Regions from separate parts of the Marinobacter sp. VGCF2001 genome, predicted to be linked through region 2. Evidence: predicted binding sites of a transcription regulator. Region 2 holds the regulator's gene; the other holds the start of a gene.

Region 1 (14,413 bases), on a different contig from region 2:
AACTGGTGGCCGGAGGCGCTGAACCTCGACATCCTGCACCAGCACGATCGCAAGACCAATCCCCTGGGCGAAGACTTTGACTATCGCGAAGAAGTCAAAAAGCTCGACTTCGAAGCCGTCAAAAAAGACCTGCACGCCCTGATGACAGACAGCCAGGACTGGTGGCCGGCAGACTGGGGCCACTACGGCGGCTTGATGATCCGTATGTCCTGGCACGCAGCGGGCACCTACCGTATCCAGGATGGCCGTGGCGGCGGTGGCACCGGTAACCAGCGCTTTGCGCCGCTGAACTCCTGGCCCGATAACGTCAGCCTTGATAAGGCCCGCCGCCTGCTGTGGCCGATCAAGAAAAAGTACGGCAACAAGCTGAGCTGGGCCGACCTGATCATCCTGGCCGGTACCGTGGCCTATGAGTCCATGGGACTGCCGTCATACGGTTTCTCCTTTGGCCGCGAGGACATCTGGCACCCGGAAAAAGATATTTACTGGGGTAACGAGAAAGAGTGGCTGGCTCCCTCTGACGAGCGCTACGGCGACGTAGAAAAGCCTGACACCATGGAAAATCCGCTGGCAGCGGTTCAGATGGGCCTGATCTATGTGAACCCGGAAGGCGTGAACGGCCAGCCGGACCCGATCAAGACCGGTGAGCAGGTGCGCGTCACCTTCGCCCGTATGGCGATGGATGATGAAGAAACCGCAGCCCTGACGGCTGGTGGCCACACTGTTGGTAAGTGTCACGGTAACGGTGACGCAGGTGCCCTCGGGCCCGAGCCGGAAGCGGCTGATGTGGAAGAGCAGGGCTTTGGCTGGAGTAACCCGAACATGAAGGGTAAAGCTGCCAATGCCGTGACTTCTGGTATTGAGGGGGCCTGGACGACTCATCCGACCAAGTTTGATATGGGATACTTTGACCTTCTGTTCGGCTACGAGTGGGAGCTCAAGAAGAGCCCGGCCGGTGCCTGGCAATGGGAACCCATCAACATGAAGGAAGAGGACAAGCCGCTGGATGCCAGCGATCCGTCCAAGCGCCACAACCCGATCATGACTGATGCCGACATGGCCATGAAGATGGATCCGAAGTACCGTGCAATCTGTGAGAAGTTCATGGCAGATCCGGAATACTTCAAGGACTGCTTCGCCCGTGCCTGGTTCAAGCTGACTCACCGGGATCTCGGCCCCAAGGCCCGTTACATTGGCCCGGAAGCCCCGGCAGAAGACCTGATCTGGCAGGATCCGGTACCGGCTGGCAGCACCGACTACTGCGAAGAAGTGGTCAAAGAGAAGATTGCGGACAGTGGCCTGAGCATCAGTGAGATGGTCAGCACCGCCTGGGACAGCGCCCGTACCTTCCGCGGCTCTGATATGCGTGGTGGCGCCAACGGTGCGCGGATCCGCCTGGCACCTCAGAAAGACTGGGAAGGCAACGAGCCTGCTCGTCTGAGCAAAGTGCTGAAGGTTTACGAGCAGATCTCTGCTGAAACCGGTGCCAGCGTGGCCGATGTGATCGTCCTGGCCGGTAGCGTGGGTATCGAGAAAGCAGCGAAAGCGGCCGGTTACGAGGTTCGCGTGCCCTTCCTGAAGGGGCGTGGCGATGCAACCGATGAGATGACCGATGCCCCGTCTTTCGAGTACCTGGAGCCGGTAGCCGATGGCTTCCGGAACTGGCAGAAGAAAGACTACATCGTGAAGCCGGAAGAGCTGCTGCTCGACCGCGCCCAGCTGATGGGTCTGACTGCACCGGAAATGACGGTACTGATCGGCGGTATGCGGGTGCTGGGCACCAACCATGGCGGTACCAAGCATGGTGTGTTCACAGACCGCGAAGGCCAGCTTACGAACGACTTCTTCGTGAACCTGACCGACATGGCTTACAGCTGGAAGCCAGTGGGTAACGGTACGTACGAGATCCGCGATCGCAAGACTGACCAGACCAAGTGGACCGCTAGCCGGGTAGACCTGGTGTTCGGCTCCAACTCCATCCTGCGTTCCTACGCAGAGGTGTACGCCCAGGACGACAACGGCGAGAAGTTCGTGAAGGACTTTATCGCTGCCTGGACCAAGGTCATGAACAACGACCGTTTTGACGTACAGGCATAATCTGCCGGTAACGTTGTGAGAAGCCCCCAGCCGGGCATCCTGTTTCGGGATGCCCGGCTACCTATTTTCTCCCGAATTCCTTACAATCGGCTCCGCCTGATTTTTGATCAGCCGCACTCTGATTCACTCCTCTCAGTTTCTGGAGCCTTCATGCGAATCATCCTTGCCCCGATGGAAGGGCTGGTCGACGCACCTATCCGTGAAACCTTGACCAAGGTCGGCGGGATTGACCGGTGCGTGACGGAATTTATTCGCGTGACCCACGGCATGTTGCCGCCCCGGATTTTCTACAAGTACGCTCCGGAGCTTTACAACGGTGCGCTTACAGAAGTAGGTACACCCGTAGCCGTTCAACTGCTGGGTTCCAATGCCGACATGATGGGCCGCCATGGTGCCAAGGCTGCCGAACTGGGCGCAGGGCAGGTGGACATCAACTTTGGCTGCCCGGCCAAGACCGTCAACAAGCACAAAGGCGGTTGTGTGCTGATGCGCGAGCCCGAGCTGATGTATGAAATTACCGCGGCGGTGCGTAAAGCGGTGCCTGCCCACATTCCGGTGACCGCCAAGATGCGCCTGGGCTATGACGACCGCTCCATGGGCGTGGCCTGTGGCCAGGCTCTGGATGCGGCCGGTGCTTCTGAGATTGTCATTCACGCCCGCAGCAAGGTAGATGGCTACAAGCCGCCCGCTTACTGGGAAGAAATCGCCAAGGTACGCGAAGCGGTCAAAAGCCACGTAATCGCCAACGGCGAAATCTGGACCGTGGAAGACTACTGGCGCTGCCGGAAGGTCTCTGGCTGCGACGATGTGATGATCGGTCGGGGCCTGATTGCCCGGCCGGATCTGGCAGCGCAAATCAAGGCGTCCCAGCGGGGTGAATCCGTCGCACCCATGGCCTGGGCGGAAGCGGTCTCGCTGGTACGGGAATACGCGGCCGCGCTGCAAACCCGGCTGGAAGACCGTTTTGTTACCGGCCGGATCAAACAATGGCTGAATTATCTGCGCCAAGGCTTTACTGAAGCCGAGGCGCTCTGGCCCCAGGCCCGGAAGCTGCGGGAGGTGGCCCCCATGCTGGCCTGTCTGGAACAGCCGGTGGATGTTGCGCCGCGAAAAACCAACGCGGCCTAGGCGTCGTTCTCCATCGCGGGCGAATACTCCCCGCAACGGGCCAGCCCATTAAGTCGCGCGCGTTTGTGCAGGGCTGCCTGTGCCGCCCGGGCGTTATCCAGCTTCCCGGCCCAGGCTTTCTGGGCTGGCTCCTGCAGCGCCCGGCCGTACGAAAAACTCAGCTCCCAGGGCTGTCTGCCCAGGCTGTTCAAAGCGTTCAGGTTTTCCGTGGATTCCTCCGGCGTCTGGCCCCCGGAGAGAAAAACTATCCCGGGTACTGCTGCCGGTACCACGCGCCGGAAAACGCTTAACGTGGCTTCGGCCACCTGCTCCGGGGTGGCTTTGCCGGACGCCTTTCCGGGGGTGACCATGCTGGGTTTGAGAATGATATGTTCAAGATGAACCCGATGCCGGTGCAACGCCTTGAACACCTCCAGTAATACATCCTCGCTGACCTCCGCGGCCCGTTCCATGGAATGATTGCCATCAATCAGCACTTCCGGTTCAACAATCGGCACAATCCCCATGGCCTGGCAGACGGCGGCATAGCGGGCCAGGACCTCGGCATTGGATTTGATGGCCTGGAAGGAGGGCAGGGTGCCTGAGATGTGGAACACGTCCCGCCACTTGGCAAACCGGGCGCCGAGCGATTTGTAGTGCTCAAGCCGCGTTGCCAGGCCATCCAGGCCATAGGTGATCTCATCGCCTGGCGCATTCACCAGTGGCCCCTTACCCTGATCCACCTTGATGCCGGGCACGATGCCCTGGCTGGCCAGCAGTTTCGGGATTGAGATATCGTCCAGGCTCAGCTGCTCCAGGGTTTCCTCATAGAGAATGACACCGCTGATGTGGTCACCCAGATCGGGCGTGGAGAAAATAATACTCCGGTACGCCCGGCGCGTGGCCTCCGTGGATTCCACGCCCACCGCCTTGAACCGCTTGGCAATGGTGGGAGAGCTTTCGTCTGCGGCGAGGATGCCTTTCGCCGGTTGTACAAGATCTTCAATCGTGGCTTTGAGTTCTTCCTGAATGGTCATGGTGGCTCCCTGAATTGGCGTGAAGGAAATAGCATCAGTTTAGCTGGTAAATTCGTGCCTGCTATTTGACTTGAGCTAAAGCAGGTGGACGATAGATCTTCTAAACTGAACGGATAATAAAACAACAAGGAAACCCCGCATGAAAACGGTTGTTAGTGTTAGCCAGGGATCATCTGAGTACGATTACGAGTTGGAAACCTCGTTTCTGAACCAGCCATTCAGAATTATCCGGGTGGGTACAGATGGTCATCTGGATCACGCTGAGGCAGTTCTTGAGTCGGTTCGTGGCGAGGCCGACGCCATTGGCCTGAGCATGATTCACGATCACTATCAGGTAGGGCGCGAGCAACTGCAGCATCCAGACACCGCCCGCCTTGAAGCCTGCGTGCCGGATAAATCGGTGACAACCGGTGCCGGCCTGCGGGGCATATTGCAGGAGTGGGCGGTTCGGCACACCCAGACCGAGCTCGGGCATTTTTTCGATAATGCCCGGGTGCTGTTCCTGAACGGACAGGCCGGTTACCGCATTGCCAAAGCGTTGTCAGAGCACACGGAGAACCTGTATTTCGCCGATCCTTATATGGATTTTGGCGTGCCGCGACTGCTCACCTCCCTCCGGCAGCTGGAGACCTACACCTCTGTAACGGCTCCGGTAATGTTCCGGCCGGCGGCGGTCAAGCTCATCGAAACGCTCCACAAAACGCCGCTGTATCGAATGGGTGAAAAACTCATTCGAGGCTCGTTGCATGAATCCGTGCGGGACAGCCATGTCATCGTTGGTGCCATGGCCGACCTTGAGGCTTTTTCGGAGAAAGAGCTGGACGGCAAAACCGTGATCACCTCCCGGGTAACAGATTCCGCCATGGACTGGCTGAAATCCCGCAAGGTGGCCATGGTGGTGGACTACAGCCCCTGGCTGGAAGGTCGGCCGGTTGGCGTGAACGTCATGGAAGCGATGATCAGTGCGGCCTTGTCGCGGTCACCGGAACAGCTGGGGGCGGATGATTTTCTCGACATCATTCAGAGCCTCGGCATAGAGCCGCGGATTCTTTACCCCGACGGTTACCGGCGGGTAAACCGGTTTGCGTTTGTTATTCATCCGTTGTCGCAGCAATACCTGACTAAAACACCACCGCTGGACTGGATTGCCAACGTCTCCCCGGCGACGGTTATGAATCTGGTTGAAAAAGCGGTGGCCTATACGCCACCGTTTATTTATTCCAAAGTGTCGGGCATAAAATCACCCACCGGCGACGAGGTGGAGGGCTGGCTGATTACCGTGGGGGGCACCCCCAAGGAAATCATGGCCCATGATCCCGAATTTACCTACAGCCGGCTGTTGGCTGCCGCAAAACTGGCGAAAAAGCTTGGTGCCCAGATTATGGGCCTGGGCGCGTTCACCAAAGTCGTTGGCGATGCCGGCATTACCGTTGCCAAGCGCGCGCCGCTGCCGATCACCACGGGCAACAGCTACAGCGCATCTGGTGCCCTCTGGGCCGCCCACGATGCGGCAAGAAAGGTGGGCCGTGTCAGCATCGGGCAAAGCGGTAAAATGGCGGGAAATGCCATGGTGGTAGGGGCTACCGGGGCCATTGGCTCCGTCTGCGCCCGGCTGCTGGCCAAAGCGGTGGACGAAATCTATCTGGTGGCTCCCGAGGCCGCAAAACTGCTGGCATTGAAAGAGAGCATTGAGCTGGAAACCCCGGGCGCCAAAGTTCATGTGGCGGCCACGACCGACCGCGATCTGTCCGACATGGACATGGTGGTTACCGCCACCTCCGGCGCCGGAAAACGGATTCTGGATATCATGCGTGTGAAACCGGGGTGTGTGATTACCGATGTCGCTCGCCCACTGGATATTCCGGCTGAAGACGTGGCAAAGCGGCCGGATGTTCTGGTGATTGAATCCGGAGAAATTCAGTTGCCGGGTGAGGTCCGCATGAAGGACATCGGCCTGCCCAAAGGCATCGCCTATGCCTGCCTGGCCGAGACCATCGTGTTGGCGCTCGAAGCCCGTTTTGAAAACTTTACCCTGGGCCGGAACATCGAGTGGGAAAAGGTGCGGGAAATCTACAAGCTCGGGCTCAAACACGGCATGGAGCTGGCGGCCGTGTCTGGCGTTAATGGCGTGTTTACCGAGGAGGATTTCCAGCGTGTGCGGGCGCTGGCAGCCGAAGCCACAGAACCCGCATGATGGCGGGTCAGTCGTCCAGTTTCTTGCGCATCAGATAGCGCAGGAACTGGGCACCGCGCAGGGTTGCCCGTTGTTCGTCGACCACTTCAAAGCCGTGGCGTTCAAAGAAAGGGCGTGCAACTACGCTGGCTTCGGTGCTCAGCTCTTTTACCCCCAGGGCTTTCAGCTGCTGTTCGGCCTCGTGGTACAGGGCAGACGCAATGCCCCGGCGGGCGAAGTTTGGCGCCGTGAATACCAGATCGATATGGCCACTTTTTTCATAGGAAATAAAGCCAGCCAGATCCGAGCCTTCTTCCGCAACCAGCGTTTCCATTGACTCAAGCCGCTCGCGCCACGTATCCAGGTGGGGCGTGCGCGATGCCCAGGCATAGCGCTGGGTTTCGTCGTAAGCGCCCGCCGTAAGCTCATGCACGGAATCGGTGAACAGCCGGACCACCGGGCTCAAATCCTGAATCCGGTATTTACGAAGGGTGATCGAAGTGACGGTACTCATATCAGTTCAGTGTGCACCTGTGTTGGAAAGCAGGTTGATGACCAGAACGCCGGCCACAATCAGCAGCATACCGACAACCGCAGGAAAATCCAGCTTTTGACCGAGCATCAACCAACCGATGAGCGATATTAATACAATCCCCAGGCCAGCCCAGACTGCGTAGGCTATGCCCACCGGAATGGTCTTGATCGCCAGGGCGAGAAAGTAGAAGGCCACCCCGTAACCCAGAACAACGATGGTACTGGGCATCAGTCGGGTAAACCCGTTACTGGATTTCAATGCCGATGTGGCAACCACTTCAGCCACAATGGCAAAGCCAAGAAGCAGCCAGCTTTTCATAAATTCCCCGTTAATGAATGCGTATCGGTGCTTGATCGGATGAGAAGCGGATCAGTTCCTGCTCTTTAACACTGAATAGATTTGATACGCCGTGGCTTCTGCATCCGGTGCGGTTGTTTTCTGCTCCGCCCCGGTGAAACGGGCTGCCACCGCTGCCGGGTCATCCAGGTTCTGCGCCCAGCGGCTCAGCAACTTCATCACACGCTTTTCATCGTTACTGCGCAACCCCGGCCAGTAAACATAGGGCACCAGGTCCGGGTGGCTGATAAAAAACAATGCGGTTTCCTCCGGGCTATCGAGGATCTCGCCACGAAGCCCGATAGTAAAGACCTGGCCGCTGCTGCCGACCAGCGACACAAGCAACGAGTTGTCGTCATCGACGTAACGGGCATCCGTAGCCGAGATGGGAGGCTCAAGCCCTGGCACTGAGGTAATGTAATACTGAAAGGCAATCAGCCCCGCCAGAATGACCAAAAGCCCGGACAGGGCGATGGATTTAAACATGACTGGGTTCCGTCAATAATGAATTGGCGGAGCTACTCTATGCGGATATTGCTGAAATGGCGAGGGGCAGGGCAAGGAAATTGAACAGCACAGCAACTCTATGTCGAATCAGAGCTGCCGTGCTCGGAACGCCCTGGATCAGGCGGTGTCTCTCGTCTTTCTCGCAAAACTCAGGCCGGCAAGTCCAAGACCCAACAATAGCAGCGAACCGGGTTCGGGCACGGACACTGCCTGGCCATAGAACCCGAGATCCTGGCCAACATCAGCTAACCCACCGCCAGTGCCCGGAATTTCGTGGTTGGCAAACCCCGAAACTGAGGGGCCAGCAACGAACCAGCGGAAGGTTACGGGCGCCGACAGCGTGCCCAGGGCTGCAAGGTTTACGCTGAAATTGGTAACAAGCCCGTTGAGAAAGCTACCGCTTGCGATGTCTGCACTAAAGCCATCCAGGCTGGATCTTAGCCAGTATGTTGATGCTCCCCCGGTGTTTTCCATAGAAAAATCAACTTTGGACAGACTGAAATTGTTGGCGTTTCCAATCGTCGTTTCGTAATACTTGCTGGTATTAAGCGTGCTATCCCAACCGTTGTGGTAAAAATGGTTGGAGAATGAAGCGGTTGTTGACGAAGCGTTGTTCAGGATCAGGTCGGTTGCAGTAAAACCTGGTTCGACAAACGTTGCCGCCACATTTGTGCTGTTATTGGGGGTTGTCGCCAGATCATACTCAGCGATTAAAGCGGCGTTTACCTGCATAGATAAGGTCAGGCCAACAAGAGCTATGATTTTCCGCATAATAACTTCCTTATTTAGATTGTTTTGGTGCGAAAAAACTCCAGCAAGAGATAGGCCAATTCCTAACCCATTAACCTGTAAAGATTTTTCAGTAACGATTTCACTCCGGTGTAAAAAAACCAGACAAATCTTTAAAGCCTCCAGTATATCGAATCGCGCGACTTACTGAAGCCACACTTTTAAATGCGAGATGACCGTCTCCAATCGCTTCTGCAGCACTCGCTGGCGATGGGTGCACAGATACAGAGTCTCGCTGACCGGGTTCTCCAGGTATTCGGCCCGGACGGTTTCCGTGCGGGGGAAGGCCTCTACGGCATGAGCGGGTAACACCGTAAACCCGAGCCCCAGGCTGACCGGCTCCAGAATCATTCCAATCTGATTAGAGAATCCCGCTCGCGGAAAGAGGCTGCTGTGTTGAAATTCATCATAATTTGCGCCCAGCAAAAGGCTGGCATGATGGCTGCCATCAGGGTGATCGATAAAGCCCAGGCCCATGAGCGTGTCCCAATCCATGTTTGGCGCACTTGCAGGCAATACCAGTAGCAGCGATTCCTCGGCAATGGCGGTGCTTTGCACCTCGGGAAGCGTGGAGCGCGCGGTCATGAAGCCGATATCCACCCGTGAGCTGGCAATGGCCTGTTCGACGTCTTGATTCGGAGCAAACCGGTAATCAATCACCAGCTTCGGGTGCCTGGCTTGCAGGGCCAGCAGCTTGGGGTACAGCTTAAGCCCCACGCTGCCGGGCGACATGATCCGCACCTCCCCCTCATAGGGCGGGTCTTCGCCGATGGTTCGTTGCAGATTTGACAGCGCCAGCAGAATGTCCTGAGCTTCAACGTAAAGCCTTTGGCCGGCTTCCGACAGCCGGAATTGTTTACCTTCTCTGATTAGTAGCTGGCTGCCCAACTGCTCCTCCAGCTTTCGTATGTGTTGGCTGACGCCGGACTGGGTCATGTGCAGGCGTTCCGCCGTCCGGGTGAAATGGCCGACGTCTACAAGCGTGCAGAAGGTACGTAACCAGGTGGTATTTATCATTACAGAATATGCTCAATATGATCACAAATGATCATTTTACGTTATCTCCTGCGCTTTGTAATCTGGACTTGGTCATCAACGAGGAGCGCACCATGAACAACGTTTATCCGAGAAACTTTTCGCACATCGGTATTTCTGTTCCGGATCTGGACCAGGCCGTGAAGTTCTACACCGAAGTGATGGGCTGGTACCTGATTATGAAGCCGACCGACGTGGAAGAAGACGACAGCGCCATCGGTGAGATGTGCACCGACGTCTTCGGCAAAGGGTGGGGCAGTTTCCGGATTGCGCACCTGTCGACCGGCGATCGAATTGGCGTGGAACTGTTCCAGTTCCCGAACCAGGAGAACCCGGAGAACAATTTCGAGTACTGGAAAACCGGCATTTTCCATTTTTGCGTGCAAGACCCGAACGTGGAAGAGCTGGCCGAGCGCATCGTGGCCGCAGGCGGCAAGCGCCGGATGGAAAAGCCACGCTATTACTATCCAGGCGAAAAGCCTTACCGCATGATCTACATGGAAGACCCGTTCGGCAACATTCTGGAAATCTACAGCCACAGCTACGAGCTGATCTACAGCGAAGGCGCTTATTAAGCACCTGAGGCCATCAAAGGAGGGCGGGGCGGTTCGCCGTGTCAGCCCTCGCGCTCAATAAACAGCCGTGTGTAAACCAGATACCCGGAAAACACCACCAGCGGCGCCAGGTGCCGGAAAAGGGATGGTCCCTCAATCTGACAGCCCCTCAAACATCGGCACTTTTTCTAACTCCTTATCCCAGGCAGCATTGCTGTTTGAGAAGATGTGCGCGGTTGGCGACAAAGAGATTTCAGTGTCTAAACACCCTGCGGGAACGACGAGCAAACCTGATGTGTGAGAGCTTGGCAACGCTGAGCCACACAACTGACAAAAGCTCTTATTATGACGAGTGCCTGGAAGCGTAAAGGAAGTAACCGCATGAGCGCCCGAATGCCAGACCAGTTTAGCTGTCCGTGAGAACAGGTTTGCCGCATAAGCCGCCCCCGTATCTTTTTGGCAATGCTGGCAATGGCAAAGATAAAAGCTATCGAACTCGCCTTTTACCTTAAAACTTACGGTGCCACACAAACAAGATCCGAAATGCTCAGTCATAAGACTCCTTTCCAATTCACACCCCTTTCCAAGAAACAAGCCAGATTCGGGTTAGTAATATCGCCATAGCCGCATTTTCGCAAATAACGAAGCGCTATCTGAGCTTTTCACCAACAAAAAGGCCCGGATGCGTTCGCAACCGGGCCTTTTGCAACTCAGCGGCTGTTTACGTTAGCCGCACTTGCTGTCACCGCAAGACAAGCAGGTGGCGCAGCCGTCCATGACGATCACCGCTTTGGTGCTGCACTTGCCGCACATGGTGGCGTTGGCTGGGTAGTCGCTGCTGGCATCGTCGTTGGTGGCCTTGTTCTGGGTGGCTTCGAACTCGGCACGCTTTTCCGCCAGGATGCGTTTGGTGGTTTCGCTCAGTTCGTCGCTTTCCAGCAGGCCGATGGCCTTCAGGTGCTTCTCGATCACAGCGCCGATTTCGGCCACCAGCGAGGGCATGAATACGCCGCCTTTCTTGAAGTAACCGCCGTTGGGGTCGTACACGCTGCGCAGCTCTTCCACCAGGAAGGTCAGGTCACCGCCTTTGCGGAACACGGCAGAGATAACGCGGGTGAGCGCGATGACCCACTGGAAGTGCTCCATGGATTTGGAGTTGATGAACACTTCGTACGGCTGACGCGTTTCGTGGTCGGTATCCTCGTTCAGCAGGATATCGTTGATGGTGATGTACATCGCGTGCTCGGCCACGGGCGGTTTGATCTTGTAGGTAGTGCCTAGCAAGAAATCCGGGCGTTCGATGTTTTCATTCATCAATACCGGCTTTGAATCCGCGGCAGCGGCTGCGGGCTGTTCGCCGGTATTTTCCGTGTCGGCCTTCTTTACCCGGTAGCCGACGATCTGGTTGCTGATTTTCACTGTCATGTTGGTATTCCTGTTTGTCGGTCCCGGATTAATACTTGCCGTAAGTGCCTTCTTTCAACGCATCGAACAGGTTGGCGGCGGTGTGGGTTTCTCCGTCGTATTCTACCTGTTCGTTACCGCGCAGGGTCACTTTGCTGCCGTCATCCAGGGTGAATTCGTAAAGGGTGTTTTCAAGGTCTTTCTCTTTCACCAATACGCCCTGGAACGCTTCCGGGTTGAAGCGGAAGGTGGTGCAGCCTTTCAGGCCCTTGTCGTAGGCGTAGAGGTAGATGCCCTTGAAATCCGGATAGGCGAATTCTGTCGGAACATTGGCGGTTTTGGAAATGGAGGAATCTACCCATTTCTGCGCGGCCGCCTGGATGTCTACGTGCTGGGTTGGCGTGACATCGTCGGACGTGGTGAAGTAGCTCGGCAGCTTCTTGTCTTCGTCGTCGGAGAACGGCATGGCGCCCGGGTTGACCAGATGGCGGTAGGCCAGCAGCTCAAAGCTGAATACGTCCACTTTCTCTTTGGTTTTACGGCCTTCACGGATGATGTTCCGTGCGTAGTGGTGCGAGAAGCTCGGCTCAATCCCGTTACTGGCGTTGTTGGCCAGCGACAGGCTGATGGTACCGGTGGGTGCAATGGAGGTGTGGTGTGTGAAACGGCCACCTTGCTCGGCCAGCTTGGCCACCAGCTCCGGCTCTACCTCGGCGATGCGGGCCATGTAGGCGCTGTATTTCGCGTGCAGTACCTTGCCTTTTACTTTGTCGCCAATCTTGATGCCGTCATCGGCCAGTTGCGGGCACTTGTTCAGCATTTTCGGCGTGACTTCGAATTCGTCTTCCATGATCGGTGCCGGGCCTTTCTCTTCAGCCAGGGCCAGGGACTGGCGCCAGCCTTCCACGGCCATTTCCCGAACCACTTCTTCGGTGAATTCTACGGATTCGTCAGAGCCATAAGGCATACGCAGCATGGCAAGCGTAGAACCCAGGCCCAGAATGCCCATGCCATGACGGCGCTTGTAGGTGATTTCGTGGCGCTGTTCGGCCAGCGGCAGGCCGTTGATCTCTACCACGTTGTCCAGCATCCGGGTAAAGGTGCCCACCACTTTGCGGTACTTCTCGTAATTGAAGCTGGCCTTTTCAGTGAACGGGTAGTCTACGAATTTGGTCAGGTTCACCGAGCCCAGCAGGCAGCTGCCGTAAGGGGGCAGAGGCTGCTCGCCGCAGGGATTGGTGGCACGAATGTCCTCGCAGAACCAGTTGTTGTTCATCTGGTTAACCTTGTCGATCAGGATGAACCCTGGCTCGGCATAGTCGTAGGTGCTGGTCATGATGGTGTCCCAGATGAACTGGGCTTTCACCGTCTTGTAGATGCGGCAGGCCACTTTACCTTCGTTGTTGACGACGTAGCCTTCCTGTACCGGGAAGTCGCGGTACACAAACTGGCTGGCGTCGGTCAGGTCCAGGCCTTCGTCGTCGGCTTCTTTCTGGGTGACCGGGAACGACAGGTGCCAGTCGTCGCCGTTGCGCACGGCTTCAATGAAGTCTTCGGTGATCAGCAGGGACAGGTTGAACTGGCGAAGGCGGCCGTCTTCACGCTTGGCCTGGATGAACTCGATGACATCCGGGTGGTGCACGTCGAACGTGGCCATCTGCGCGCCGCGGCGGCCACCGGCAGACGACACGGTGAAGCACATACGGTCGAAGATGTCCATGAACGACAGCGGGCCGGAGGTGGTGGCACCAGCGCCAGCGACGTAGGCACCCCGCGGGCGCAGGGTAGAGAATTCGTAGCCGATACCACAACCAGCTTTGAGCGTAAGGCCGGCTTCGTGGTTTTTCTCCAGGATGTCGTTCATGGAGTCGTCGATGGTGCCAGACACCGTGCAGTTAATTGTGGAGGTGGCGGGCTTGTGTGCTTCGGCACCGGCATTGGAGGTGATGCGGCCAGCCGGTATGGCACCGTTTTGCAGCGCCCACAGGAACTCCTTCATGTACTTGCTGCGTACATTCTTGTTCTCAACTTCAGCCAGTGCCTTGGCCACGCGCTCGTAGGTTGCGTCGATGTCTTTATCAACGGCCTCCCCAGTTTTGGTTTTCAGCTGGTATTTGCTGTTCCAGATATCCAGCGAAGCTTCCTGCATGGGAATCGTGTTGATCACTGCCTGTGCCTTAGCGTTCATTGCCACCCTCGGTTTTCAGTCTGTCTCTGTTCGAAAGCGCCATTTATGGCGCTGTGTCGTCATGCGTTTGCGGTACTGTCTGGGCCCGACCAAAGATCAACCACTATATATGGTGGTTGGGCTCTTTCGAAAAACTACCCGTGATGCCCGAAATCTGCTGTCGATACACGCTGCGAGCGTGGGTATAGCCCGCTTTTCTACTCATTGACTTCTGGTAGATCTTGGCGTAGAGGCCCTATATGTGGGCTCAATTACGATGAAGTATAACAGGATATAGTGTTCTGTGAATAAGAGAGCAACTATTGATTGGCGTTTGAGGGCTAAGAAAATCAATGGAAAACTTCTTGAAAATGCCGCAGCCCGCACCACGACCGCTTTCTGTGATCATTACTACATATTGTGGTTAAAAAGTGCTCGAGATAACCGTTTTGGAATACAGGTTTTTGTGACTTCTGCACGTATCCGAAAACGACGTGTCGGTAAAGTGTTAGCGTGGCGTCGTAACACTGTAGTGGCCCACAGGAAGTGATAACGACTATAAAAGGAAAAGAACAATGAAAGGCCTGAAACCTACCGTTCTTGCGCTGTGCATCGCCGGGGCGCCCCCGGCGGCCCTGGCGTTTCAACCGTTAGATGAAACCACGATGGGCA
Region 2 (14,413 bases):
GCGCAGATCATAAACGGGTTGGTGACGCTTGATCCGGAGTTACAGTTGGTGGGTCCGTCCGGCGCGTTCAAACTCAGTGGCACTACGAATATGACAGACGAAAGCCTGGATATGCGCCTGGTGCTGGTGTTGCCGGTAACCCAGAATCTGCCGCTGGCTGCCTTGCTGATGGGGGCCAGCGCACCGATTGGCGGTGCACTGTTCGTGCTCGACAAGATTCTCGGCGACCCGTTGAGCCGGCTCACCAGTGCCACTTATAGTGTAACCGGAAGCTGGAGTGAGCCCGAGGTCGACCTCAGAGGCGTGTTTGATACCGGAGAATAAGCCAGAAACCAGGAGGCAAAAATGGCACAGGTTGCGGCAATCCAGATGGTGAGTACCCACGACGTCGATGCCAATCTTGAGGAAGCACGTACATTGCTGGCCGAGGCGGCCGGGCGGGGTGCGCGAGTGGCCGTGTTGCCCGAGAACTTTGCCGTTCTCGCCACTGCGCAGATGCTTGAATGTGGTCGCCGGGAAGTGGGGAGCGAACCGGTCATCCGGCAGTTTCTGTCTGAGCAGGCGCGGGCCCTGGGCCTGTGGATTGTGGGCGGTTCCCTGCCGCTGGCCCGCCGGCCGGATGGTTCGGACATCGCAGACCGGGTTCGGGCCAGCTGCCTTGTCTACAATGATCAGGGCGACGAGGTGGCCCGCTACGATAAAATTCACCTGTTCGATGCCATGGTCGAAGATGCGCACGGCCAGTACCGGGAGTCGGATACCTTTGAGCCCGGCAACCAGGTGGTTGCCGTTGATACCCCTGCTGGCCGGTTGGGGCTGGCGATCTGTTACGACCTGCGCTTCCCGGAGCTGTTCCGGGCACTGCGGGAGCAGCAGGTGGAGTGGGTGTCCCTACCGAGTGCCTTCACCTGGCAGACCGGTAATGCCCACTGGCACGCGTTGATACGCGCCCGTGCGATTGAAAACCAGGTGTGGGTGGTCGCGCCGGGGCAGGGTGGCGACAACAGCAGCCGGCGCCGGACCTACGGCCACAGTCTGATCTGCGATCCCTGGGGCAGGGTGGTCAGTGAATACGACGAGGGGCCGGGCATTGCGAGCGCCGATCTGGACCTTGCCCTGTTGCGACAGTTGCGCAGCCAGATGCCGGTGTGGGAGCACCGGCAGCTGTAATTATTGCTCGGCGTCGTCAATCCATTCGCGCAGGGCCCGGAACAGTTTCCGGGACTGGCCGGTATTCTGGCCTTTGGCCACTTCTTTGCGGGCGTTGCGCACCAGGTTGCGCAGGTGCTGAATGTCGGCGGCGGGGCAGTAATCAATAAACTCGCCGACTACCTTGTCGCCCTCCGAGATCATCCGGTCACGCCAGCGCTCGGCCAGGTGGTGCCGGCGGGTGTGCTCTTCGCTGCCGGCATAGAAGGCGTCAATGGCCCGGCCAATGGTCTCCGGGTCGTCCTCATGGCGTAATACCTTGCCGATGTACTGCAGGTGCCGTCTGCGCGCCTCACGCTGGGGAATGCGGCGTGATTCGAGAATGGCATTTTTCAGGGTATCGCTTATGGACAGGGTGGCCAGCTGCTCGTCGTTAAGGTCCAGCATACGCTTTCCCAATTCCTGCAGAGCGTGCATTTCGCGCTTGAGCTGCGATTTGCTCGGGCCAAGATATTCCTGGTGTTCGTCGTCAAATTGATCAGTCATGATGGATCACAGATTGCTCAGGCATAGAAAATGGTGGCCAGCCCCAGGAAGGCCATGAAGCCGATAACGTCGGTGACGGTGGTCAGTATCACGCTGCCGGCAAGCGCCGGATCAATGTTCCGGGATTTCAGGAACAGTGGCAAGACGGTACCCACCAGCGCTGCCGCCACCAGATTGATGATCAGCGCGGCGGCAATGATGGCGCCTATCAGCCAGTCCTGGAACCAGGCCACGGCTGCCGCGGCAACCACCACTGCCCATAACAGGCCGTTCAGCATTCCGGACAGAAACTCCCGGTTCAGCAGCCACCCCACGTTGGCGCCGCTGATCTGACCAACCGCCATGCCCCGGATGACCAGGGTCAGTGTCTGGCTGCCGGCAATGCCGCCCATACTGGCGACAATCGGCATCAGCACTGCCAGGGCCACCACTTTGGCAATGGTCTCCTCGAACAGGCCAATCACCGCCGATGCGGTAAACGCGGTAATCAGGTTGATGCCCAGCCAGACTGCACGGCGGCGAGTGGTTTTCATAACCGGGGCGAAGGTATCTTCGTCCTCATCCAGGCCGGCCATGCTCATCAAAGAATGGTCGGCGTCTTCACGGATAACATCGACTACGTCATCGATGGTAATCCGGCCCAGCAGTTTGCTGCTCTCGTCTACTACCGGGGCGGAAATCAGATCGTAACGTTCGAACAGGGTAGCCACTTTGGTATCCGAGAGTGTTACCGGGATGGGTTCGATGTCTGTGTCCATAACCTCCCGCACGGTCGCCGCGGGGTTGGACACCAGCATTCGGGTAATGGGCAGCATACCGATAAACTCGTCCCGCCGGCTGACTACAATCAGGCTGTCGGTCATCGGCGGCAGGCTGCGGTGCCGGCGCAGGTAACGCAGCACAACGTCGACACTGATGTCCGGGCGCACCGTAATGGTGTCGGTGTTCATCAGGCCGCCGGCGGTGTCCTCCGGGTAAGCGAGAACTTCCTCGACTCGCTGGCGGTCCTGCTCGTCCATGGTGTCCAGAACTTCCTGGATCACGGTATCCGGCAGTTGCTGGAGCAGGTCAGCCAGATCATCCGACTCGAAATCTTCAAGAATGTCCGCCAGTTCCTGGGCGTTCAGCTGACTCAGGAAGTAACCACGGATATCGTCGCCCAGGTACTGGAGAACTTCCCCTTCCAGCTGTTTGTCGACCAGGTTCCACAGCAGCGCCCGCTGGCGCGGCGGTGAGGATTCCAGTAAGTGGGCAATGTCACTGGGGCTCAGGCCGCCATTCAGAATGCGGGCCACCTGCTTGAGGGCACCACTGTCCAGCGCTTCACTGAGTGAGCGAAGACGTTGGCGGGCCTGGCTTTTTTCCAGAATGTCGGTCATTGAACCACCTGCGATCAGAAAACCTTTGCATTATAGCGGAGTTAGGTGGCACACGTGAGAAAGGATTGTAGGTGAATGACGAAACCGGCGGTTATTGTCCTTCGCCGAAATAATCATCGATCAGTGCGGCCAGCTTCTCGACGGCATCCTGTTCATCCGGGCCGTCGGCAACCAGTTCCACCTCGGTGCCCTGGCTGGCGGCGAGCATCATCACCTGCATGATGTTTTTGGCGTCTACGTCCCGGCCTTTGCCGCGAATACGGACACTGCTGCTGAATTCCGAGGCGGTGGCCACGAGTTTCGCCGTGGCCCGCGCGTGCAGGCCAAGCTTGTTAATAATCGTGATGGGGCGGCAAATCATAGGCGCTCAGATCTCCCCCCGGGCTTGCAGGTGCGGCAGCTCGGTATGGCGAACCTGCACGTTGTGGTAGTGGTCCCGGAAATGGCGCCCCAGCTGGTCACAGACATAAACCGAGCGGTGCTGGCCCCCGGTGCAGCCAATGGAAATGGTCATGTAGCTGCGGTTGCTGTCGGCAAAGGAGGGCAGCCAGGTATTCAGAAAGCCGGTCAGGTCGTCCACCATTTGCCGGGTCAGGGGTTCGCGCTCCAGAAAATCGATGACGGGTTGGTCGACACCGGTATGCTTGCGCAGGCTGGTGTCCCAGTACGGGTTGGGCAAACAGCGCACATCGAAGACGTAGTCCGAGTCTACCGGTACACCATGCTTGAAACCAAAGGACTGGAACAGCAGGGCCAGTTCCTGGTCTTTGCGCCCTGCAACCCGCTGCTTGATCATGTCGCGCAGCTCGTACATAGACAGCCCGGTGGTGTTCACGTACAGATCGGCGAGCTTTGACAAGGGCTCCAGCAACAGCTTCTCATTGGTAATGGCCTCCCGCAATGAGGTCTTGTCGTCACTCAGCGGGTGTTTGCGGCGGGTCGCGTGAAAGCGCTGCAGCAGCGATTGCTCGTCGGCGTCCAGGAAAATGATTTCGACCTCGACACCGGTCTTTTTCAGCTGCTCATAGATGACTTCAAAGTTCGCCAGTTCACCGGACAGGTTGCGTGCATCAATGCTGACGGCCATTTTCTTGAGACGACCGGGCGCTTCCTGGGTGGTTGCTTCCCGGGTCAGCGGGAACAGCAGGCCAATGGGCAGGTTGTCGATGCAGTAGAAACCCAGGTCTTCCAGCACGTGCAGGGCGGTACTTTTGCCGGAACCGGACCGGCCACTGACGATAATCAGCTTCATGGGGCTGTATCTCCTTCAATCTGCCTGGCAGCCTCTCAATGTCGAGGCTGATCTCAGTGATGATTCTTCGTCATACGCTGGTAAAGGCTGGCGGCGTCTGTGCATTGGCGCAGTTGTGTGCAGAATTCGTTATCGTTGAACCGCTCCGCCAGCTGGCTCAGAAGTTCCAGGTGCTCGCTGGTGGCTTCTTTGGGCACGATCAGCGCAAACACCAGGTCGACAGGCTGGTTATCGATGGCATCAAAGTCGACCGGCTCCTCCAGGGTCATCAGTACTCCGATCACCCGGTCGAGGCCTTCCAGGCGGCAATGGGGGATGGCGATCCCCTCGCCAATACCGGTACTGCCCAGCCGTTCGCGCGAGACCAGATTGTTGAAGATCTGGGTGTCGCTGAGTATCTCGTCCTGGAAGTGAATCCGTTCGGCGATGAACTCCAGCACACGCTTCTTGCTTGAAGCCGAGGCCCGGCAAAGGGTCAGCTCAGGCGCAAGAATGTTATCGATGGTCAGGGATGGGTCGCTCATGGATCGACTATACGTCCGTTAAAAAAAAGGCTGCGGCCGGTTAGCCCCGCCGCAGCTCGTGTCATGAAACACCCGGTAAGGTCCGCCGTTTAGCGGGCGCCGTTACCGTGCATCCGGTCTACATTCTTTTCTTTGTGCTTGAGGATCTGGCGGTCCAGCTTGTCGACGAGGGCGTCGATAGCGGCATACATATCCTCGTTTTCTGCCTTTGCGTGAATCTCGCCACCGATGACGTGCAGCGTAGCTTCGGCCAACTGGCGTACCTTCTCGACCTCCAGGGTGACCTGGCAGTTACTGATGTGGTCGAAGTGACGCTCCAGCTTCTCGAACTTGGTGTTGACGTAATCCTTCAGAGCGGGAGTCAGTTCTACGTGATGGCCGGAAATGTTGAGTTGCATAGGCGTCTCCTGTTGTCATACTGCCGGCGCACTTGCCGGCTTGCGTACCGGTGCATCTTGCACCGGTGAAAGTTTAAACCAGTCGTTTACGTTCGTTCGAGGGAGGTATGTGCATGGCCTCCCGGTACTTGGCCACGGTGCGCCGGGCCACGTTGATTCCCTGTTCCCCTAGCATGGCCGCAATTTTGCTGTCGCTCAATGGCTTTTTCGGGGTTTCCTCGGCAATCAGTTTTTTGATCATCGCCCGGATGGCTGTAGAGGAGCATTCGCCGCCTTCCGCGGTGCTGACGTGGCTGGAGAAAAAGTACTTCAGCTCGAAGATGCCTCGCGGAGTATGCATGTATTTCTGGGTGGTCACGCGTGAGATGGTGGACTCGTGCATCTCCACCGCCTGGGCGATGTCCGAGAGAATCAGCGGCTTCATGGCTTCTTCGCCCTGGTCGAGGAATCCCTGTTGGTGTTCCACAATGCGCGTGGCAACCTTGAGCAGGGTTTCGTTCCGGCTTTGCAGGCTCTTGATAAACCATTTGGCCTCCTGCAGCTGATCGCGCAGGTAAGTATTGTCGGCACTGCTGTCAGCCCGCCGGATGAGCGAGGCATAGCTGGCATTCACCCGTATGCGCGGGGCAATCTCGGGGTTCAGTTCCACCCTCCAGCGGCCTTCATGCTTGCGAACGATGACGTCCGGAATGACATAATCCGGCTCGGCCCGGTCAACCACGTCCCCCGGGCGGGGGTTCAGGCTGGTAATCAGGGCCAGCACCTGTTTCAGTTGGTCTTCCTTCAGGCGGCTGCGGCGCAACAGTTGGGCGTAGTCGCGGTTGCCGAGGAGGTGCAGAAACTGGGTAACGACCAGGCGAGCCTGGCGCAGCCACGGGGTATCGGGCGGCAGCTGGTTCAGCTGAATCAGCAGGCATTCCTGAAGATCCCGGGCAAACACCCCCGGTGGATCGAAATGTTGCAGGCGATGCAGTACAGCCTGAACTTCATCCAGTTCCAGAGGGTCTTCTTCGGATTCGTCTGCCAGCCCGGCATGGATGTCTTCGAGGGTCGAGGTCAGATAGCCTCGTTCATCAACGGCGTCCATCAGGGCGTGGGCAATGGCCTGGTCGCGTTCGCTCAGTGGCGTCAGATTCAGTTGCCATTCCAGATGGTCCCGCAGGGTCTCGGTAGGGGAGTTCCGGGTCTCGAAATCGGAGTCGTTCTCGTCGTCGCCCTTGCTGGCCGGCGCGGGAGCAGACTGGTAGATGTCGTCCCAGGCAGTATCGACCGGCAGGTCGTCTGGAATGTTGTCCGGGATGTCGTTTTCTGACGACCAGTCCGGGCCGTTCTCGGTCTCATCCCAGTCGGTGTTTGTGTCCTGCTGGCTGTCGTCTTGCGCTGATTCGGCAGCAGAGGCTTCGCTGTGTTCGCTCTCCTCGCGTTCCTCGCTCTCGGTGTGCTCGTCGTCTTCAGGTGTTTCCAGCATGGGGTTGGATTCCAGCGCCTGCTGGATTTCCTGCTGAAGATCGAGGGTAGAGAGCTGGAGCAGGCGTATGGCCTGCTGCAGCTGGGGCGTCATGGTCAGGCTCTGGCCCAGCTTAAGCTGTAATGAGGCTTTCATAACCATGGCTCAAGATCCATCACTCGTGGGCATCCCGGTTGTTGCGTTGCCGGCGCACGTGCCGAAAAAATGTTGTGTGCTGGTTACTTGCCGTTGTCTGTGGACAGTATAAGCAAGTTTTTTGCCGAGTTTACTTGCTCCAGATCATCAAAACAATCAGCGCCCGGATAAACCCCGGTTTGTTCGCTTAAAGTCGAAACTCTTCGCCCAGATAAACCTCTTTCACCTGCTGGTTGGAGAGAATGGCTTCGGCATTTCCGGAGGCAATGATGTGGCCTCCGGAGACAATATAGGCGTTTTCGCAGATGTCGAGGGTTTCCCGAACGTTGTGGTCGGTAATCAGTACTCCGATTCCCTTGTCGCGAAGGTGGCGGATGATGTGTTTGATGTCACTGACGGAAATGGGGTCGACCCCGGCAAAGGGTTCGTCCAGCAGGATGAACGCCGGCTCCATGGCAAGTGCCCGTGCGATTTCAACCCGGCGCCGTTCGCCACCGGAGAGCGCCATACCCACGCTGTCCCGGATGTGGGTGATGTGGAACTCCTCCAGCAGTTCTTCCAGTTTGGCCTCGCGGTCGGCCCTGCTCATGCCCTTGCGGGTTTCGAGGATGGCCATGATGTTGTCGCGCACGGTGAGTTTGCGAAAGACCGAGGCTTCCTGGGGCAGGTAGCCAATGCCTTTGCGAGCCCGGCCGTGCATGGGCAGCGGTGTTATGTCCTGGGTGTCGATGGTGACACGGCCCCGGTCCGCCGGGACCAGGCCGACAATCATGTAGAAACAGGTGGTCTTACCGGCACCGTTGGGGCCGAGCAGGCCGACGATCTCACCCGAACGGATTTCCAGGGAAACATCCAGAACGACTTTCTTTTGCTTGTAGCTTTTCGCCAGATTACTGGCTCTGAGAACTGCCATCCGAACCTTTCCCGTCAGTGGATTGAGCTGAATTGCGCGGCTGGATGACCATTTCCACCCGGCCGGAACTGCCGTCCGGGGATTCGCCACCGTCTGCGGTGACCACGCGCTGCACGGTATCGTAGTGAATGACATCACCGCGGAACACATTGCCGCCCTGTTCGATGACTGCCTGGCGCTCGAAAATGACCAGGCTTTCCTCGCCAGACCAGGTGATGTTCAGAGCCTGTGCATCCGTTGTGGCTGCACCGGATTGTCCGGGCTGGCGGTAATGGGCAGGGTTGCCGGCGGCCTCTATGCGGCTGACGCCCTGTTCGTTGCGATAAAGCACCACGCGCTCGGCTTCGAGCCTTGTTTCGCCCTGAACCAGTTCCACGGCACCGGTATACACGGCGGTGCCGGCGGTATCGTCCAGGCGAGCGGAGTCTGCGCTGACTTTGATCGGCGTGTCCGAGTCCAGATTAAATGCCGATGCAGGGCCGGCCAGCAAGGCCGTGGTCAGAATGGCCAGCCGGCGCAAAGATCTTTTACCTGACGGTTTCATATTGCCCCTCTACCCGGGAGTTGAGTTCCAGAACGCGTTCGTTGATCCAGGCTTTCATGCCTGTCGAGCGGGTGACCCCGAATGGTTCGGTAATGGTCACCGGCCGGTCGGTGTAAACTGTGCCATGTTTATTGTCGAGGGTCAGTGCCTCGGTCTCCAGAATGGCTCGCCGCGCATCCTGCTGCCGCACCAGCTCGACATTGCCGGTCAGCTCCAGCTGCTCGTTTCCCTGCCGGAGATTGCCTTCGTCTGCGTTAACCAGCCACGGTTCCGGGCTGTCCTGGCTGAACAGCCGGGCTTCAGGTTCGCTAAGTCGGGCGGTACCGGTGTCCTCGAACTGTTCAATGCGCGGGCTGGTCAGAATAATCTGAAGGTTGCCCTGCTCATCCCAGGAGCGGTAGCGACCGCCTACCACAAAGCCATCCGGTTCGGCCGGGCCGCGCAGTTCGCTGGCGGCATCCCCGGTACTGACAGGTTCGTCGCTTTGCCACATCAGAAACACCGTTGCCAGGACGGTAATCGCCAGGGCCAGAGCCCGGATCCGGCGTTTGCCGCTGTCGCCTGAGAAGATGCCGCTGATCATGCCTGGCTGTCCAGATAGGGCGCCAGAGTGTCATCGAGTTGCCCCCGGGCCCATAACAACAGGTCGCAGGCTTCACGGACAGCACCTTGTCCGCCGGGTATACGCGTACAGTAATCGGCGTGCTGCCGTACCAGCCAGTAACCGTTGGGGACGGTGATGCCAAGGCCGGCAAATTGCAGGGCCGGTAAATCAGGCAGATCGTCGCCCATGTAGGCAATCTGGTGTGGTTGCAGGTTCATATCCCGGGTCAGTTCCAGAAGCGCAACTTTTTTGTCTTCCCGGCCCTGCATCAGGTGCGTAATGCCCAGGTCTGACATCCGTTTTTCAGTCAGCGGTGAGCGCCTGCCGGTAATCACCGCAACAGTCAGGCCTGCCCCCATCAGTTGCTTCAGGCCCAGGCCGTCGAGGATATTGAAGGCCTTGAGTTCATCGCCGTTTGCGCTGAAATACAGTCGGCCATCGCTCATGATGCCGTCGACATCCAGTGCGATCAGCCGGATGCCGGAGGCCCTGGCTTTCAGCGTGTCGTCCCAGTGAGCTTGCAGCGGGTGCGAAGTCCGGTTCATCAGATCACTCCAGCACGAAGCAGGTCATGCATATTGATGGCGCCCACCAGCGTGCCGTTGTCGTCGGTAACGGGCAGAGCGTTGATTTTCATTTCTTCCATGATGTTAAGGGCTTCCGCAGCCAGGTGATCGGCGCGGATGGTTTTGCCGTTACGGGTCATGACATCCTGGATGGGGGTGGTGTGAACATCCGCGGATTTGTCGAGGGTCCGGCGCAAATCACCGTCTGTGAAAATGCCGGTGAGCGTACCGGCGCCGTCGACCACGGTGGTCATCCCCAGACCCTTGCGGGTGATTTCCAGCAATGCGCCGCTCAGGGTTGTTCCCTCGGTTACGCTGGGGATCTGGTCGCCCGTATGCATAATGTCGGAAACCCGCAACAACAACCGGCGCCCCAGGCTGCCGCCGGGGTGGGAGAATGCAAAGTCCTCGGCGCTGAACCCTCTGGCCTCGAGCAGGGCGACGGCCAGGGCATCCCCCATCACCAGTGTGGCCGTGGTGCTGGAGGTAGGGGCCAGCCCCAGCGGGCAAGCCTCGATGGCAACGCTGACATCCAAATTCGCCACGGCCTCCTGGGCAAGCACCGAGTCCGGCTTGCCGGTCATGCTGATCAGCGGCGCACCCATGCGTTTGATCAACGGAAGAATGGTGACTACCTCGCTGGTGCTTCCGCTGTTGGAGATAGCAATGACGACATCCTGTGGTGTTATCATACCCATGTCGCCATGGCTGGCTTCGCCCGGATGCACGAAGAAGGCGGGTGTGCCGGTGCTGGCCAGAGTGGCTGCGATTTTGTTACCTATGTGCCCGGATTTGCCCATGCCGGTCACCACAACCCGGCCTCTGCAGGCCATGATCAGCTCGCAGGCCCGGCTGAATTCGCCGTTGATACGGTCTTCCAGTGCTTCGATGGCTTTTCGCTCAATCCGGATTGCCCTGAGGGCGGATGTGCGGAAATCATGGGTAGTGGTCGCGTTTGAATCTGTCATCTCGACTGGCCGAATGCTCGATCTGGGAGTTGAGGCGAAAGTATATCACTTCCTGTGCGCTGAGCTCTCCTGCAGCAGCGCATCTGATCATTGCGATCAGGACATTTTACGTTGCTTTAATTGAGGTCTGAAGGAGCTTGTCATACTGTAGGCGCTCCTTTAAAGGGTGGGATTATGGAGTCATCTGCATACATAACACTGGAAGACGTGGTGTTTACCCGGTCCGGGCGCCGGATCTTCGATGGGGTCAGCCTGGATATTCCCAGAGGCAAGGTGACCGCGATCATGGGCCCGAGCGGGACCGGAAAAACCACCCTGCTACGGCTGATCGGTGGTCAGCTCCGCCCGGATTCCGGGCGGGTGAATGTGGCGGGCTACGATGTACCCCGGCTTAAGCGCAAGGCGCTGTACCGGCTCCGGGAACGGATGGGAATGTTGTTCCAGAGCGGAGCGTTGTTCACCGACCTGAGTGTGTACGAAAATGTGGCGTTTCCGCTGCGCGTTCACACCGCTTTGCCTGAAGACATGGTCCGCGACATCGTTTTGATGAAGCTCGAGGCCGTGGGGCTTCGCGGCGCCAGAGAGTTGATGCCTTCCGAGCTCTCCGGCGGCATGACCCGCCGGGTGGCGCTGGCCCGAAGTATTGCACTGGACCCTGAATTGATCATGTACGACGAGCCCTTCGCTGGCCAGGACCCCATTGCCATGGGGGTTCTGGTCAAGCTGATTCGCGATCTCAACAGCTCCATGGGGCTGACCAGTGTGCTGGTATCACACGATGTGCCCGAATCGCTCAGCATCTGCCATTACGCCTGCATTATTGCCGATGGCAAAGTGATCGGCGCCGGGACGCCGGAACAGTTGCGGGCGCACCCGTCTGAGCGTGTTCAGCAGTTTCTCAAAGGCACGCCGGACGGCCCGGTGCCATTCCATTATCCCGGTGGGGATGCAGCGGCCGATTTTGGTCTGGCGGGGATGCAGTCATGATCAACCGTCTTGCTGAACTCGGGCGGCTTGGTCTGGGTATTCTTGCGTCGTTCGGCCGTTCCGGGCAGTTTCTTTTCGGCGTTCTGGCCGGCGTGCCCAGGCCTGCCACCGGTTTTCCATTGCTGGTAAAGCAGCTGTACTCGGTGGGCGTGCTGTCGCTGGCCATTGTTATCGTCTCAGGGTTGTTTATTGGCATGGTTCTCGGTCTTCAGGGGTACACTATCCTGAGTGATTACGGGTCTGAATCCGCCATTGGCCAGATGATTGCCCTGACTCTGGTTCGCGAGTTGGGGCCGGTGGTCACAGCCTTGCTGTTTGCGGGGCGTGCCGGCTCGGCGCTGACCGCCGAAATTGGGTTGATGAAAGCCACCGAGCAGCTCTCCAGTATGGAAATGATGGGGGTGGACCCATTGCGCCGGGTTGTTGCGCCAAGACTCTGGGCCGGCTTTCTTGCCATGCCCGTGCTGGCCATGATTTTCTCGGTGGTGGGCATCTGGGGCGGTATGCTGGTTGGCGTCGAGTGGCTGGGCGTGTTCGAGGGCTCCTTCTGGGGCAATATGCAGTCGTCGGTAGACTTCGTGGATGATGTGCTGAATGGCTTTATTAAAAGCGTGGTGTTCGGGTTTGTCTGTGCCTGGATTGCGGTTTATCAGGGCTACGACTGTGTGCCCACCTCTGCGGGCATCAGCTCTGCTACCACCAAGACGGTTGTCTATTCATCGCTGGCGGTGCTCGGGCTGGATTTCGTACTGACTGCCGTCATGTTCGGCGATTTTTAACAGGATTCAGGAGCCTTTCATGGCACAGAGAAACGTAGAAATCATTGTCGGGCTTTTTATGGTCGCCGGCGTGGCCGCACTCATGTTTCTGGCGTTGCAGGTCAGCGGATTGTCGCCAAAATCGGCAGAGCAAACGTATACACTGCACGCCAACTTCAATGACACCGGAGGGTTGACACCCCGCGGCAAGGTGTCGATGGCGGGGGTGACGGTGGGCAGCATTGAGTCGATCACCCTTGACCGGAATACCTTTCAGGCCCGGGTTACCATGTCCATCAACAGTGAGGTGGACAATATACCGGCTGACAGTGCGGCAGTCATACGTACATCCGGCTTGCTGGGCGAGCAGTACATTGATATATCGATCGGCGGAGATCTGGAATCGCTGAAGGCAGGAGACACCTTCTACTCCACGCAATCTGCCATGAATCTGGAACGTCTGATCAGTAACTTTGCTTCCGGCCGCTGAGCCAGAACTTGCACAGGAGAAAGGAATGAGCGCCCTGACACAACGTTTGACGCTAACGATTGCTCTATTGGCCCTGATGGTGGGGCAGGCCTGGGCGGGGCCGGAAGAGGATCTGCAGCAGTATGTCGACGACAACACCCAGAAGCTGGTTCAGAAGCTGAATGCCGAGAAGGGTCTTTATGAGCAGGATCCCGAGGCGTTTTACACCAGTATGGACCAGACCCTTGAGGCGTTTGTTGATTTTCGCCGGATTGCAGCCAGGGTGATGGGGCGCTACGCGCGGCAAACCACGCCAGAACAGCGGGATGCGTTTGTAGAAAAGTTCAAGCGGAGCTTGTTCGACAGCTATGCCCAGGCGCTGGTGACGTCCGAAGATTTCGAGATAACCGTCAAAGAAGCGACCATCCTGCCCCAAAACGATGATCGGGCGAGTGTGGACATGGAGTTGATCAGTGCGTCAGGCAACCGGTATCCGGTGACGTATTCCATGTACCGCAACAGCGAGGGCCGCTGGATGATGGAAAACGTCATCGTGGAAGGCGTGAACATCGGGCTTGCATTCCGGGATCGTTTTGCCCAGGAAATGGAAGAGAATCGGGGGCAGGTGCAAGCGGTCATTGATGGCTGGGGTGACGCGGTGGACTCGCTGAACCTGGACGAACAGGTGGACCGCTCGTGACCAGCGGTGCACCGATGCTGGTCCGTGAGGGCGCTGTGCTGAAAGTCAGCGGCGATGTGGATGCCGGCACAGTCCTGGGCTTGCGCAAACAAGGTGAGCAGGCAATCCGTCAAGCCGAGGGTGCACTGGACATTGATCTCTCCGGCCTCGGAACGGCCCACACGGTTGTGCTCTCAATGCTGTTGTGCTGGCAGAGGCTGGCACAGAGCCGCCACTGCCAACTGTCTTTTACCGGCGCCAGTGAGCGGCTGAGATCGCTCGCTGCCCTCAGTAATCTTCAGGATCAGATTCCCGGATTTTCCGCGCACGGCTGACCGGCGCCCGGGAATTGGTTACAATTCCGCCCCTGATTTCAACTTAGTCGAGGAATCCCTATGGACGCCGCCCAGGTTACCGAACTTGTCAAAGAAGCCATGCCCGGATGTGAGGTTCAGGTACAGGTTGATGGCAATCACTACCTTGTCGTCGTGGTGGGTGACCAATTCGAAGGCCTGCCCACCATCAAACGGCAGCAGATGATCAACAAAGTGTTGTTCCAGCACGTAATGGACGGCACTATTCACGCCCTTCACCCGAAAGCCTATACCCCGAGCGAGTGGGCCGAGCGACAGGCCGGGGCCTGAACCAAACAGGACAATGACCGTGGACAAACTTTTAATCAGGGGCCGAAAGCCCCTGGATGGCGAAATTCGCATTTCCGGCGCCAAGAACGCAGCCTTGCCTATTCTGGCTGCGACATTGCTGGCGGATGAGCCTGTGACCGTCGGCAACCTTCCGCACCTGAACGACATCACCACCATGATCGAGCTGCTCGGTCGCATGGGAGTAGAGTTGCTCATCGATGAAAAGATGAGCGTGGAAGTGCACGCCAACACCATCAAACATTTTCACGCGCCTTACGAGCTGGTGAAAACCATGCGGGCATCCATTCTGGTGCTCGGGCCTATGGTGGCTCACTTCGGCGAGGCGGAAGTCTCCCTGCCGGGTGGGTGTGCCATTGGTACCCGCCCGGTCAACTTGCATATCCATGGCCTGGAAATGATGGGCGCGGAT

The links. The regulator sigma-54, encoded in region 2, starts transcription at its own class of promoters, with help from an activator protein. The targets are predictions, from matches to a motif close to ANTGGCATNNANNTTGCTNT.
Region 1: ACP2AU_RS08150 (PEP-CTERM sorting domain-containing protein) is a predicted target of sigma-54. The motif match lies at 8,604-8,623, and genes of this name have one in related genera.

Annotation. Positions count from the first base shown of each region.
Region 1 is NZ_JBNFVX010000006.1:2,670-17,082, forward strand. Features, by position in the region: gene katG (catalase/peroxidase HPI) at 1-2,097, shown strand, start outside; gene ACP2AU_RS08120 (tRNA dihydrouridine synthase) at 2,248-3,225, shown strand; gene ACP2AU_RS08125 (class I fructose-bisphosphate aldolase) at 3,222-4,241, opposite strand; gene ACP2AU_RS08130 (dehydrogenase) at 4,381-6,435, shown strand; gene ACP2AU_RS08135 (GNAT family N-acetyltransferase) at 6,443-6,928, opposite strand; gene ACP2AU_RS08140 (SMR family transporter) at 6,935-7,267, opposite strand; gene ACP2AU_RS08145 (hypothetical protein) at 7,319-7,771, opposite strand; gene ACP2AU_RS08150 (PEP-CTERM sorting domain-containing protein) at 7,910-8,563, opposite strand; gene ACP2AU_RS08155 (LysR family transcriptional regulator) at 8,726-9,598, opposite strand; gene ACP2AU_RS08160 (lactoylglutathione lyase family protein) at 9,691-10,191, shown strand; gene ACP2AU_RS08165 (GFA family protein) at 10,324-10,725, opposite strand; gene ACP2AU_RS08170 (NrdJb) at 10,897-11,595, opposite strand; gene ACP2AU_RS08175 (adenosylcobalamin-dependent ribonucleoside-diphosphate reductase) at 11,624-13,762, opposite strand; gene ACP2AU_RS08180 (DUF6160 family protein) at 14,317-14,413, shown strand, end outside.
Region 2 is NZ_JBNFVX010000011.1:67,884-82,296, reverse strand. Features, by position in the region: gene ACP2AU_RS11775 (YhdP family protein) at 1-324, shown strand, start outside; gene ACP2AU_RS11770 (carbon-nitrogen hydrolase family protein) at 346-1,170, shown strand; gene yjgA (ribosome biogenesis factor YjgA) at 1,171-1,695, opposite strand; gene mgtE (magnesium transporter) at 1,713-3,074, opposite strand; gene ACP2AU_RS11755 (HPr family phosphocarrier protein) at 3,166-3,435, opposite strand; gene rapZ (RNase adapter RapZ) at 3,442-4,326, opposite strand; gene ptsN (PTS IIA-like nitrogen regulatory protein PtsN) at 4,380-4,850, opposite strand; gene hpf (ribosome hibernation promoting factor) at 4,940-5,248, opposite strand; gene ACP2AU_RS11735 (RNA polymerase factor sigma-54) at 5,322-6,851, opposite strand; gene lptB (LPS export ABC transporter ATP-binding protein) at 7,039-7,764, opposite strand; gene lptA (lipopolysaccharide transport periplasmic protein LptA) at 7,742-8,308, opposite strand; gene lptC (LPS export ABC transporter periplasmic protein LptC) at 8,292-8,891, opposite strand; gene ACP2AU_RS11715 (KdsC family phosphatase) at 8,888-9,457, opposite strand; gene ACP2AU_RS11710 (KpsF/GutQ family sugar-phosphate isomerase) at 9,457-10,446, opposite strand; gene ACP2AU_RS11705 (ATP-binding cassette domain-containing protein) at 10,621-11,433, shown strand; gene mlaE (lipid asymmetry maintenance ABC transporter permease subunit MlaE) at 11,430-12,212, shown strand; gene mlaD (outer membrane lipid asymmetry maintenance protein MlaD) at 12,232-12,681, shown strand; gene ACP2AU_RS11690 (MlaC/ttg2D family ABC transporter substrate-binding protein) at 12,707-13,360, shown strand; gene ACP2AU_RS11685 (STAS domain-containing protein) at 13,357-13,674, shown strand; gene ACP2AU_RS11680 (BolA family protein) at 13,735-13,983, shown strand; gene murA (UDP-N-acetylglucosamine 1-carboxyvinyltransferase) at 14,003-14,413, shown strand, end outside.